Regions from separate parts of the Microbacterium shimangi genome, predicted to be linked through region 1. Evidence: predicted binding sites of a transcription regulator. Region 1 holds the regulator's gene; the other holds the start of a gene.
What was found. The regulator HspR, encoded in region 1, represses chaperone genes until heat shock. The targets are predictions, from matches to a motif close to AAGTTGAGTCNNNNNGACTCAACTT.

Region 1 (6,991 bases):
TCTCGACGATGTCGCCGTGCTCCATCACGAGGATGAGGTCGGCGTCGCGGATCGTCGAGAGACGGTGTGCGATGACGAATGACGTGCGGCCCTCGCGGAGCGCTGCCATCGCGTGCTGCAGCAGCAGCTCGGTGCGCGTGTCGACAGACGAGGTGGCCTCATCGAGGATGAGCACCGCCGGCTGCGCCACGAACGCCCGGGCGATCGTGATCAGCTGCTTCTCACCGGCGGAGACGTTGGATGCGTCCTCATCGAGCACGGTGTCGTACCCGTCGGGCAGCGACTGGACGAATCGGTCGACGCGTGTCGCGGTGGCCGCGGCGACGATCTCTTCGTCGGTCGCCGACTCGCGCCCGTACCGGATGTTCTCTCGGATCGTGCCGGCGAACAGCCACGGATCTTGCAGCACCATGCCGGTGCGCGAGCGGACCGCCGCACGCGTCAGCTCGCCGATGTCCTGCCCGTCGAGCAGGATGCGCCCGCCGTCGAGCTCGTAGAACCGCATGATCAGGTTGACCAGCGTCGTCTTGCCGGCGCCCGTGGGCCCGACGATGGCGACGGTCTGGCCGGGCTCCACCCGGAACGACAGGTCGGTGATCAGCGGGCGCTCGGGCGTGTAGGAGAAGCGCACGTGCTCGAACTCGATGACGCCCTCACCGTCGACCGGCCGCGGCGCATCTTCGGCGTCGGGCTCTTGTTCTTCGGCATCGAGCAGCTCGAAGACGCGCTCGGCGGATGCCGTGCCCGACTGTACGACGGCGGCCATTCCGCCGAGCTCCGACAACGGCTGCGTGAACTGCTGCGAGTACTGGATGAACGCCTGCACGTCGCCGAGGCGGAGCTGACCGCTCGCCACCATCAGCCCTCCCAGGACCGCGATGCCGACGTAGGTCAGATTTCCGATGAACATCATGCCGGGCATGATCATGCCGGAGAGGAACTGCGCCTGGAAACTCGCGCGGTAGAGCTCTTCGTTCTCCGCCTCGAACTTCTCGCGGGAGTCTTTCTCGCGGCCGTAGACCTTGACCAGCGCGTGACCCGAGAACGACTCTTCGACGCGGGCGTTGAGGCGCCCGACCTTGCGCCACTGGACGCTGAACGCCTTCTGCGAGCGGGGGCCGATGACCCCGAAGATCACCGCCATGAGCGGTAGCGAGATGAGCGCCACGATGGCGAGCTGCCACGAGATCGTGAACATCATCACGAGCACGCCGATCACCGTCAGCACGGAGGTGACGACCGTCGAGAGCGACTGCTGCATCGTCTGAGTGATGTTGTCGATGTCGTTCGTGACCCGCGAGATGAGCTCGCCGCGCTGCACCTTGTCGAAGTACGACAGGGGCAGGCGGTTGATCTTCGCCTCGACCGATTCACGCAGGCGCCACATCGTGCGGACCATGATGATGTTGATCACGTAGCCCTGGATCCAGCTGAGGAACGACGAGGCGACGTAGATCGCGAGCACGGCGATGATGACCATGCGCAGCCGGTCGAAGTCGACGCCGGCGCCGACCTGGAAGTTCTGCATCGCGCCGACGATGTTCGCGAGGTCGCCTTGGCCGGCGTTTCGGAGCGACTCGACGACGTTCTCCTGGCTGGTGCCGAGGGGGAACTGGTCGGCGAGCGAGCGCGACACGACCCCCTCGAAGATGAGGTTCGTCGCCTCACCCAGGATGCGCGGCGCGAGTACTGCGAGCATCACACCGATGGCGCCGAGCACCGAGACGAAGGCGAACGCGACCGCGTGCGGCCGCAGGAGTCCGATCAGACGGGCGAAGCTCTTGCCGAAGTTCGTGGCCTTGCCGGGGGCGACCGAATCCCAGTCGCCCGAGTTCTGGCGGGCCTGCTCGGCGAGTTCGAGTTCGAGGCGCTCGTCTTCGGTGAGGGCGTCGGGGGCGCTCATGCTTCCACTCCCAGCTGGGATTCGACGATCTCGCGGTAGGTGGTGCTGGATTCCAGCAGCTGTTCGTGCGTGCCGACGCCGGCCATGCGGCCGTTCTCGAGCACCACGATGCGGTCGGCGTCGGTGATCGTCGACACACGCTGCGCGACGACGACCTTCGTCACCTCGGGAAGTTCTCGCCAGAGCGCCTGACGCAGTCGTGCGTCGGTCGAGAGGTCGAGCGCCGAGAACGAGTCGTCGAAGACGAGGATCTCGGGCTGGTGCAGGATCGCGCGCGCGATGGCGAGACGCTGCCGCTGACCCCCCGAGACGTTGGTGCCGCCCTGCGCGATGCGCGCGTCGAGCCGGCCCTCCATCTCGAGAACGAAGTCTTTGCCCTGCGCGATCTCGAGTGCCTTCCAGAGCTCGTCGTCGGTGGCCTCTTCTCTGCCGAAGCGGAGGTTCGACGCGACGGTGCCGGTGAAGAGGAACGGCCGCTGCGGGACGAGCCCGATGCCCTTCCACAGCTCGTCGAGGTCGGCCTCGCGCACGTCGACGCCGCCGACGCGCACGGCGCCACCGGTCACGTCGAACAGTCGCGGGATGAGCGAGATCAGCGTCGTCTTTCCGGCCCCCGTCGACCCGACGATCGCGACGGTCTCACCGCGTGCGACCTCGAAGCTGATGCCCTCGAGCACCGGCGACTCTGCACCGGGGTAGGTGAAGGCGACACCGTCGAAGGCGAGGGAGCCGGGGGCGGGGAAGACCGTCACGGGCTTCGCCGCGCGGGTCAGGGTCGACTCGCTCGCGAGCACCTCGCCGATGCGCTCGGCCGACACCGCCGCGCGCGGGATCATGATCGTCATGAAGCTCGCCATCAGTACCCCCATGAGGATCTGACCGACGTACTGCATGAACGCGAACAGGGTACCGATCTCGACCGTGCCGGCATCGACCTGGATGCCGCCGAACCAGATCACGCCGACGACCGTCACGTTGAGCACCAGCATCGCGAGGGGGAACAGCAGAACGAACAGCGACCCCACTTTTCGACCGACCACCATGATGTCGGTGTTCGCGACGCCGAACCGTTCTTCTTCGATGTCTTCGCGCACGAACGCCCGAACGACGCGGACGCCGGTGAGCTGCTCGCGCATGACGCGGTTGACCGCGTCGAGCTTCTTCTGGAAGGTGCGGAACAGCGGCACCATACGGCTGATGATGAGCGCGGCGACGATCAGCAGCGACGGCACCGACACCCCGATGAGCCAGCTCAGCCCGACGTCTTGCTGCAGCGCCATGATGACGCCGCCGATGGCCAGGAGCGGGGCGGTGACGAGCATCGTCGCGCCCATCATGGCCAGCATCTGCACCTGCTGCACGTCGTTCGTGTTGCGCGTGATGAGCGAGCCGGGGCCGAACTGCGAGACCTCGCGCTCGGAGAACCCGCTGACCTTGTCATAGACGTCGCGGCGGATGTCGCGGCCCGCCGCCATCGCGGCGCGCGCGGCGAAGTAGGTCGCGATCACCGACGCGGTGATCTGACCGAGCGAGATGGCGAGCATGACCATGCCGGTCGACCAGATGAAGCCGGTGTCTCCCTGGGCGACGCCCTGGTCGATGATGTCGGCGTTCAGACGCGGCAGGTACAGCGACGCCATCGCGGACGCGAACTGGAAGACGAGGACACCCACCAGAAGCCAGCGGTAGGTCTTCAGGTAGCGGATGAGGAGCTTACCGAGCACGGGGACTCCGAAGGGTGCGAAAGCGTGAGGTGGACGCGACCGAGGCCGTAGTCACAGCCTGCCACGGACCTCCGACACGGGATAGACACCGTGAGCCGCCTACGCTAGGGGCCATGCCGACCCGACTGCAGGCAGATGCCGATCCCGCCCGCTGGGTGCCCGTGACCGAATCGCTCGGGCTGCGCGGCCGCCGCCATCGCAAGGCCGCCATCCGCATGCTGCTCGGGCAGGCGAAGACGGCGGTGGGCGCGACCGAGCGTCCCGCGAGCGGCTTCCTCGCGTGGGCGGCGAGCCAGGCGACGCCGTTCCTCCTGCGCAGAGCCGCGGGCCGCGTGCGCGTCTGGGTGTGGAAAGCCGACCCCGAGCTGGTCGTCGTCATGGCCCAGGTGCAGGAGGCCACCTCTCAGCTGCGCGCCGCCCGCGCCAGCATGCCGATGGAGTACGACGACACCGAGGACTTCCGGAACCCCTTCCTCGGAACGGGCGAGAAGCTCGTGATGGACCTTCCGGCCGACCCGCGCACCCCGCCCTTCGCCACCTACACCTGGGACACCGGCACCCACTTCGTGACCCTGACCGCCGTGTGCTCCGATCGCGAGCGCGTCGCGACCGTCATACCCGCCGTCGACGAGATCGCCCGCAGCATCCGCATCGTCGACGACTTCTCGGTCGGCGAATCGCCCGAGGTTCTGCGGATCGACCCCGGTCCCGGTCCGCGCTGAGCCCGCGACGCGTCACGCCGCACGGCGGGCGTTCTGAGCGAGAACGCCGTACCGGGTCAGTCCGCTGCCGACCCGTCGGCGGGCTCTCCGGGATGCCGGGGACGCCACAGCACGACGTCTGTCGCGCGCCGCACGCGCGCGCCGTGGCGAAGCGTCACCACGGAGCCGGTCGCGCCGGCCGCGAACACGCGGGCACCCGGGCGCGCCTGGCGTTCCGCGCTCAGCTGGCGTTCGAGGTCGGTCACGCGGCGGGTGAGGGCGTGCACGTGTTGTTCGAGCGTGAGCAGCCGCGCGATGGCCGGGAGGCTCATGCCCTCGCTCGAGAGCCGCGACACCTCGCGGAGCTGACCGACGTGACGCGAGGAGTAGCGCCGCGATCCGCCGCGCGTGCGTTCGGGCACGACGAGCCCGAGTCGGTCGTACTGGCGAAGGGTCTGCGGGTGCATGTTCGCCAGCTCGGCCGCCACGGCGATCGCGAAGATCGGAGCATCGTCGTCGAGTTCGTCGTCCATCATCTCCGTCACCTCCGTCGGTCAGCCCACGCGCGTCTCAGCCGCGCGCTTTGGTCATGAGGTCGGCGCGCGGGTTCTCTCGGGGCTCGAGCTCTTGATAGCGCATCAGCGCCTCACGAGCCGCGTCGTCGAGGTGCGACGGCACAGCGACCTGCACCTCGGCGAGGAGGTCGCCGGTGCCCTTCGAGGTCTCGACGCCGCGTCCCTTGACCCGCAGCACGCGGCCCGACGGAGTACCCGGCGCGACCCGCAGCTTCACGGAATCACCGCCGAGGGTCGGAACCTCGATCGTGGCTCCGAGGGCGGCCTCGGTGAAGGTCACGGGAACCGTCACGCGCAGGTTGAGTCCATCGCGCACGAAGACCGGATGCGGCCGCACGGCCACCTGCACGACGATGTCGCCGCTTTCGCCGCCGTCGGGTGAAGGGCGCCCGCGCCCGCGAAGACGGATCTTCTGCCCGTCCGAGACACCGGCGGGGATCTTCACCTTGAACGGCTTTCCGTCTTCGCCCTGCAGCGAGATCGTCTCGCCCTTGGTCGCCGTGACGAAGTCAACCGTCGTCCGAGCCGTGACGTCGGAGCCGCGCTGCGGACCGCCGAAACCGCGATAGCCGCCGGTGGTCTGGCCGAACCGGCCCGAACCGAATCCGCCGGGTTCGAAGTTCGCGAAGAAGTCCTCGAAGTTGCCCGCCGACTGGGTGCGCGAGCCCCCGCGACCCTGACCGAAGGCGCTGAACACGTCTTCGAAGCCGGCGTTCCCGCCGCCGCCCGCGGTGAACCGGGGCGCACCGGAGCCCATGGCGCGAATCTGGTCGTACTCCGCGCGCTGCTCGGCGTCGCTCAACACCGCGTAGGCCTCGCTGACCTCTTTGAAGGTCGCTTCGGCTTTCGCGTCACCGGGGTTCGAGTCGGGATGATACTTGCGGGCGAGCTTGCGGTAGGTCTTCTTCAGATCGGCCTCCGCGATGTCTTTGTCCACCCCGAGCACCTTGTAGAAGTCCTTGTCGAACCAGTCCTGACTCGCCATCGTGCTCCTACTCGGTCGGGACGGCGACGACGACCTTCGCCGGTCGCAGCTCGACGGAGCCGAGGCGGTAACCCACCTCGACGACCTCGAGCACGGTGGGCACCGTCACGCCCGCGGTCGGCGCCTGGAAGATCGCCTCGTGCTGCTGCGGATCGAATGCCTCACCGGCGACGCCGTACGAGATGACGCCCAGACGCTCGGCCACGGCCCGCACCTTGTCGGCGATGGCCGAGAACGGCGTGCCGGGCACGAGGTCGCCGTGCTTGACGGCACGGTCGAGGTCGTCGAGCACCGGAAGGATGCCCTTGACCGCCTCGCCCTTCGCACGCTCGATCTCTCGCTCGCGCTGGTCCTCGGTGCGTCGACGATAGTTGGCGTACTCGGCCTGCAGCCGCTTCACGTCGTTCAGGAGCTGCGACTCGAGCTCTTCGACAGGCCCGGGGACAGGTGCGTTGTCTTCGGCGTGCGCCTGAGCGGTCTGCGCAGCGCCGAGGATGTCGTCCACCGTCAGATCGTCCGCCGACGAGGGGTCGGTGGGCTCAGCCACCGATCCCTCGTCGTTCGGCCGAACCTCGTCGTCGCCGTCCTGCGGCTGGTCGAAGTTCTTGTCGGCCATGACTACTTCTTCTCTTCGTCTTCGTCCACGACCTCGGCGTCGACGACGTCCTCCTCAGACGAGGGGGCATCCGTCGGTGCGTCGGGCGCAGCATCCGGAGCCGACTGCTCGGACTGGCCCGCGTTGTAGATGGCCTCACCGATCTTGCCCTGGCTCTGGTTGAGCTTGTCGAACGCGGTCTTCACCGCGTCGTCATCCTCGCCCGCGAGAGCGGCCTTCAGCGCGTCGACGTCACCCTGCACCTCGGACTTGACGTTGTCGGGCAGCTTGTCGGCGTTCTCAACGAGCAGCTTGTCGATCGAGTACGCGAGGGTCTCGGCCTGGTTGCGCACCTCAGCCGATTCGCGGCGCTTCTTGTCTTCTGCCGCGTTCTCTTCGGCCTCGCGCACCATGCGCTCGATGTCGTCCTTCGACAGCGAAGAGCCGCCGGTGATCGTCATCGACTGCTCCTTGCCGGTGCCCTTGTCCTTCGCCGAGACGTGAACGA
Region 2 (6,991 bases), on a different contig from region 1:
ATCATGGTCGGCATGGAAACCGATGCGCTCGTAGAACTCCTTCGCGCGATCGATGTCGGTGACGGGTACGAAGATGAGCTCGATCTTCCAGTCCATGCTCTGGCGCCTTCCTGTCGATGAGGCCAGCCTAGGAAGGGGTGCAGACATCACCCGGGCGGCGGAGAACCACCGACGACTCCCACGCAACGCGAACGAACGGACACACGCATGCGCCTGCGATCGACGTCGACGCAACGCACCTACCGGTACGTGCGTCTCTCGCTCGTCGGCGTCATCGCCTTCCTCGCCGTTTCCCTCACGGTCGAGATCGTGACGGGCGGCCCGTTGGCCTCGGTCAGCGCCGCCTTCTACACGCCGGCCCGCGATGTTCTCGTCGGGTCGCTCTGCGCGGTCGCTCTGGCCCTCCTCGTGCTGTCGGGACGCAGTGTCGAGCAGATGCTCCTCGACGTCGCCGCGCTTCTCGCGCCCGTCATCGCGTTCGTGCCCACCCCGGTCGCACCCGCTGACATCGCCGCGGGGTGCGCCGGCGGTAGCTCGTGCGTCCCCGAGCAGTTTCTGCCGGGCATCGCCAACAGCCTGATCTCGCTCGGCATCGTGGCCGTCGTCGGCATCGCCACCGTGTCGATCGTCGCCCTCGCCCGGGGAACCTTCGACCGCGCGATGATCGTCTCGGTCGCGGCAGCGGGCGTCGTCGTCGCAGCGCTGGGCGGATGGTGGATGCTGTCGCCCTCGACGTTCCTGCTCGGTGCGCACAACGCGGCGGCAGTCGTCTTCTTCACGCTCATCGCCCTGGTCGCCGCGCTCGCCGCAGGGCAACCGGCCGGCAGCGACTCCCGCCGCACCCGGCTACGGGTCGCGTACGGGGTGATCGCCGCGGGGATCGCTCTCGCCCTCGCCCTGGTGATCGGCGTCGTGGTCGCCGGGGCCGAACCGGCTGTGCCGTTGTTCTTCATCGGCGAAGCGGCCGCCCTGTTGCTCTTCGCGGTCTTCTGGGTCGTGCAGACGATCGAGTTCTGGAACGATGTCGATCCCCGCGCGCGGGTCGCCGCGGAACCTTCTGCGGCTTAGCGGTCGTACGCCGAGGCGCTCCGGACCGACGCCGTCACGGTGAACTTCTTGTTGCGGGCGATCTGGCGGGTGGGTCCGACGATCCGCTCGAGGGCGGGGCGGTAGAGCAACGCGGAGTTCCAGACCGTCCACAGTTCGCCGCCGCGCCGGAGCGCCCGGGCAGCGTCTTCGAACAGCCGCGGGGCCGCGCCCTCGTGCACGACGGCTCCGACGTGGAACGGGGGGTTGAGGGCGATGAACGACGCGCTGCCGTCGGCGAGTGAAGACAAGGCGTCGTCCCGCACCACCGTGACGAGCTCGGCGACGCCGTTCGCCTCGGCCGTGGCCCGGGCTGAGATCACGGCGGCGGACGATTGGTCGGACGCGTACGCGTGCAGGCCCCGTCGGGCGAGGATCGTGGCGACGACGCCCGAACCGCACGCCATGTCGATGACCGGGTCATCGGCGGTGCCGCCGCCGGCGAAGGTCTCGGGGAGGCTGTCGAGAAGGAACCGCGTGCCCAGGTCGATGGAGGTACCCGCGAAGACCCCGCCCAGCGCGCAGACGGTGAGTCCGTCGTGCGTGGCACGGCGGGGTTGCGGATCGCGCCCGTTGCGAGGACCGCGAGCGATGAGCACGCGGGATTTCTGCCGCGCGTGCGTGACGTCGACGACGTCGAAGTAGCGACGCAGCACATCGTTCATCGCCACGGTCATGTGCTTGATCCGCCCGCCCGCGAACACCTGCACACCGGGTGCCGCATGCTGCGCGATCAGAGCGGCGACATCGTCGAGTTCGTCGAGCGATCGCGGCAGGCGGAGGAGGACGACCTCCGCGCCGCTGAGCACCTCGGCGTCGAGCGGCATCGAACGGAAGCCGTCGACGGTCACGCCCTCGGCGGCGAGCCGCTCGGCGTTGGCGGCGAGCGCGCGCTCGCCCGTGAGCGCGTCTTGGTGCACGCGGATGCCGCGCGCGCCGTCAGAGGCCGCGGCCAGCGTCAAAGCCCCGTAGCCGTCGCCGAGGACGACGAGCGCACCGTCGGCCAGCCCGGCGCGGGCATCGGCCGACTCATCGAGCAGGAGGCGGTCGGCCGCGTCCGCGGCCTGCAGGTCGGGCGCCTCGACATCGGGCCAGCGGCGGAGGGTGTCAAGGGGGAAGGTCACCCCGCTACGGTAGTCGGCTCCCGTGGGCGTCACCTGAGGGGCATGCGGGAATACATCCGGAGCGTTCCGGTTGAAGTTGATACAGCGTCACTCAACTACGTAAAGTCGAGTTGAGTCGCACAGGCTCACTTCACCCAGGAGACACAGGGACATGCCCGAAGACTTCACACCCCAGAACGACGACGGCGCGAGCTCGTTCGACGAGTTCCTCGCGCGCTACCTCGCCGGCGAGCAGGCGCGAGCCGAACGCTCGATAGACCTCAGCCGCTTCCTCAGTTCGCGCACCCAAGACGCGCTCCGGCTCGCCGGACGTTTCGCCCTCGAGCGCGGACAGCGCGAACTCGACGCGCTGCACGTGCTCCGGATCCTCGTCGACCAGTCGCCGGCGAACGAGGCCGTGCAGCGCATCGGCGCCGATCCGCGCGCGATCGCCCAGGCAGCCGAGGGTCGGCTGCCGGCAGCATCCGCCCCCGCCGACGTCGACGGGGCCGTCGTCACCACCTCGGTGCAGCGCGCCCTGTTCCTGGCGTACCAGGTCGCTCGGTCGGCCGGCTCGACCTACGTCGACCCCGAGCACCTCTTCTTCGCGCTCGTGCTGGCCCAGGACGCCCCCGCCGGGCAGATCCTCGCCCAAGCGGGTGTCACGGCCGAGGCACTGACCCAGGCCGTCCGTGAAACCGTCAGCCCGACCGGCGCGCCCTCATCGGCGCAGCCTGGCGCTGCGGCATCCGAGACTCCCATGCTCGACCGCTTCGGCACCGACCTCACCGCCCGCGCGGCGGCGGGCAACCTCGATCCGGTGATCGGACGCAGCGACGAGATCGAGCAGACCATCGAGATCCTCAGCCGACGCACCAAGAACAACCCGGTTCTCGTCGGCGAGGCGGGCGTCGGCAAGACGGCCGTCGTCGAGGGGCTCGCCTCGGCGATCGTCGCGGGTTCGGTGCCCGAGCAGCTGCGCGGCAAGCGGGTCATCGCGCTCGATCTTCCGGCGATGCTGGCGGGCACTCGCTACCGCGGCGACTTCGAAGAGCGTCTGACCCAGACGATGGACGAAGTCTCGGCGCAGAACGGCGAACTCATCGTTTTCATCGACGAGGTGCATACGGTCGTCGGCGCCGGCGGTGCAGGCGACGGCGGCATGGACGCTGGCAACATACTCAAGCCGCGACTCGCGCGCGGCGACCTGCACCTGGTCGGCGCCACGACCCTGCGGGAGTATCGCACGATCGAGAAAGACCCGGCGCTCGAACGTCGCTTCCAGCCGGTGCGGGTCGGAGAGCCCTCCGTCGAAGACGCCGTGCTCATCCTTCGCGGCCTCCGTTCGGCCTACGAACAGCACCACGGCGTCACCTACACCGACGATGCCCTCCGCGCGGCCGTCGAGCTGTCGGATCGGTACGTGACCGACCGCGTCCTGCCGGACAAGGCCATCGACCTCATCGATCAGGCCGGCGCGCGGTTGCGGCTGCGACTCGGTCTGAAGGTCGACATCACGGGGCTGATCGAGAACCTCGCCACGCTCGAGGCCGACAAGAACGCGGCGGTTTCCAGCGAGCACTACGAGGAGGCCTCTCGCATCCGCGACGAGATCGCCGCGGTGCAGAAGAAGCTGGATGCTGCGACGGCGGGCCCTTCGACGGGCTCAGGGACCGGGGTGACAGGCTCAGGGACCGGGGCGACGGTCGTCGGCGAACCCGAGATCGCGGCGGTCATCAGCCGTGCCACCGGTATTCCGGTCAGCCGGCTCACCGAGGGCGAGCGGGAGCGTCTCGCGACGCTCGAGGAGGAGCTGCACGGCCGCGTGATCGGGCAGGACGCCGCCGTGGCGTCGGTCTCCACCGCCGTGCGACGCAACCGCACGGGTATGGGCGACGCGAATCGTCCGGTCGGATCGTTCCTCTTCCTCGGGCCCACCGGCGTCGGCAAGACCGAGCTCGCCAAGGCGCTCGCGGCATCGCTGTTCGACGATGACGGGGCCGTGATCCGGTTCGACATGAGCGAGTTCGGCGAGCGCCACACGGTGTCGCGTCTCGTCGGTTCCCCTCCCGGATACGTCGGCTACGACGAGGCCGGTCAGCTCACCGAGCGGGTGCGTCGCAACCCGTACTCGATCGTGCTGTTCGACGAGATCGAGAAGGCGCACCCCGACGTGTTCAACCTGCTGCTGCAGGTGCTCGACGACGGACGCCTCACCGACGGCCAGGGCAGGACGGTCGACTTCCGCAACACGGTCGTCATCATGACCTCGAACATCGGCAGCGAGTTCCTCGCGTCGCGCGCCGGGGCCATCGGTTTCATCGCCGACGGCGGCGGCGCCACGGGGTTCGGGTCGGAGAGCGACCTGCGCGTCCGCGTGATGGGACGTCTGCGCGAGGCAATGCGGCCGGAGTTCTTGAACCGCATCGACGACATCGTACTGTTCCGCAAGCTCGACCAGCCGCAGCTGCGCCAGATCGTCCGGCTGATGCTGGGCGCGACCGAGAAACGTCTCGCAAAGCGCGAGGTGACGATCGAGGTCTCGGAGTCGGCGATCGACTGGCTCGCCGAGCACGGGTACGAGCCTGAATACGGCGCGCGGCCGCTCCGCCGGCTGATCCAACGCGAGATCGACGATCGCGTCGCCGACCTGTTCGTCTCCGGCGCGGTCACCGACGGGGGAGCGGTGGCGGTGACCGCCGTCGACGGCGCCCTGGTCGTGCGCTCCGTCGCTCACATCGCCCAGGCGGCCTGACCCGCGAGACCGCATGTGCGTGGCGAGACCCCGGCTCACGACCGGGGTCTCGCCGTCGACGTGCGGTCTCGCGGTGGTCGGGCGGTGCTGGCAGAGTGAGACCATGACCGGACGAGTTTCGATAGGGGTCGCCGGCGCGCTTGGCCCCGAAGCCATCGCCCGCCTGGCGCCGGCCGTCGAGGCCGCGGGGTTCGCGGGGCTGTGGGTCAACGACACACCCGATGGCGACGCCCTGGTGGCGCTCGCCGCGGCCGCGGCGGTGACCGACCGCTTGATTCTCGCTACGGGTGTCATCCCCGTCGACCGGCGTCCGGCTGAAGACGTGGCGCGTGAGGTCGTCGACCTCGAGCTTCCGCAGGAGCGTCTCGTTCTCGGTATCGGCTCGGGAGTGCAGCCCAAAGGCGCGCTGGCCCGCGTGGGCGATGCCGTCGATCTGCTCCGTGGCGCCCTCGGCGCGCGCGTGATGGTCGGCGCGCTCGGACCCAAGATGCGCCACCTCGGCGCCGAACGGGCCGACGGGGTGCTGCTGAACTGGGTGCCCCCGGGCATCGCCGCAACTCAAGCGGGGGCGCTCCATGCAGCATCCGCCGACACCCATGTCGCCGTGTACGTGCGAACCGCCGTGGACCCCGCCGCGTCGGCCCGGCTCGACGTCGAGACGGCGCGGTACGCCTCGTACCCGAACTACGCCGCGAACTTCGCGCGCATGGGAGTCGCGGCCCCCGCAACCACCTTCCGCGACGAGCCGGCGCTCGTCGACGGCCTGCCCGACTACCGCTCGGCGGTCGACGAGGTCGTCCTGCGCGCGATCACCGCAGACGACAGCATCGGGGCGATGCTGGCGTTCATAGCGCGCGCCGCACCGGTCGTCCAGGGGTCGTAGGCGACCCGGGTCAATCGGTCGGGACTGGCTAGGCTCGCGACATGCAACAGCGAATTCTCGGACGCACCGGCCGCACGATCTCGGCCATCGGTCTCGGCACCTGGCAGCTCGGCGCCGACTGGGGCGACGTCGACGAGAGCAGCGCGTTCGACGTGTTGCGTGCCTCCGTCGACGCGGGGGTCACCTTCTTCGACACCGCCGACGTGTACGGCGACGGGCGGAGCGAGCAGTTCATCGGCCGTTTCCTGGCGCAGCATCCTGACCTCGAGATCACCGTCGCGACCAAGATGGGCCGCCGCGGCCCGCAAGACCCGGCTCAGTTCACGCTCGACAACTTCCGCGCCTGGACCGATCGCTCGCGTGAGAATCTGGGCGTCGACACACTCGATCTCGTGCAGTTGCACTGCCCGCCGACGCCGGTCTTCTCCTCCGATGCCGTGTACGACGCGCTCGACACCCTGGTCGCCGAACAGCGCATCGCGAACTACGGCGTCAGCGTCGAGACCTGCGACGAAGCCCTCGCCGCGATCGCGCGGCCGGGCACCGCGAGTGTGCAGATCATCGTCAACGCCTTCCGCCTCAAGCCGCTCGACGAGGTGCTCCCGGCCGCCGCGGCTGCCGGAGTCGGCATCATCGTGCGGGTGCCCCTGGCATCGGGGCTCCTGAGCGGCAAGTACACGGCGGAGACCACCTTCCCGGCGTCGGATCACCGCAACTACAACCGCGACGGCAGCGCGTTCGACGTCGGCGAGACCTTCGCGGGGGTCGACTTCGAGACCGGCGTCCGCGCCGCTCAGGAGTTCGCCGCGCTCGTGCCCGAGGGCGTCACTCCTGCCGCCGCAGCCCTCTCGTGGGTCTCGAACCTCGACGGCGTGTCGACCGTGATCCCCGGCGCCCGCAACCGTGCGCAGGCGGAGGGCAATGCCGCCGCCGGATCGGTCGAGCTGCCCGCCGAGTTCGACGCCGGCGTTCACGACATCTACGACCGGTTCTTCCGCGAGGCCGTGCACCCGCGCTGGTGATCCGCACCGAACCCACGACGGCCATGAGCGAATCGATCGTCGTGCGACGCCTGCGCACCGGAGCCCGGTGGTCGCTCGCCGTGCTCCTCGTCGGCGCGGGCGTATCCCATCTGACGTGGGGTCGGCGCGGGTACCGGATCGT

Region 2: the regulator HspR is predicted to act here: its motif matches at 2,284-2,308, upstream of ACFXQA_RS01100 (ATP-dependent Clp protease ATP-binding subunit).

What each region holds. Positions count from the first base shown of each region.
Region 1 is NZ_JBIGII010000003.1:842,850-849,840, reverse strand. Features, by position in the region: gene ACFXQA_RS05715 (ABC transporter ATP-binding protein) at 1-1,903, opposite strand, end outside; gene ACFXQA_RS05710 (ABC transporter ATP-binding protein) at 1,900-3,627, opposite strand; gene ACFXQA_RS05705 (hypothetical protein) at 3,741-4,349, shown strand; gene ACFXQA_RS05700 (heat shock protein transcriptional repressor HspR) at 4,406-4,864, opposite strand; gene ACFXQA_RS05695 (DnaJ C-terminal domain-containing protein) at 4,899-5,888, opposite strand; gene ACFXQA_RS05690 (nucleotide exchange factor GrpE) at 5,896-6,504, opposite strand; gene dnaK (molecular chaperone DnaK) at 6,507-6,991, opposite strand, start outside.
Region 2 is NZ_JBIGII010000002.1:123,719-130,709, reverse strand. Features, by position in the region: gene ACFXQA_RS01115 (VOC family protein) at 1-96, opposite strand, end outside; gene ACFXQA_RS01110 (hypothetical protein) at 208-1,068, shown strand; gene ACFXQA_RS01105 (class I SAM-dependent methyltransferase) at 1,065-2,210, opposite strand; gene ACFXQA_RS01100 (ATP-dependent Clp protease ATP-binding subunit) at 2,362-4,944, shown strand; gene ACFXQA_RS01095 (LLM class flavin-dependent oxidoreductase) at 5,048-5,827, shown strand; gene ACFXQA_RS01090 (aldo/keto reductase) at 5,869-6,849, shown strand; gene ACFXQA_RS01085 (DoxX family protein) at 6,873-6,991, shown strand, end outside.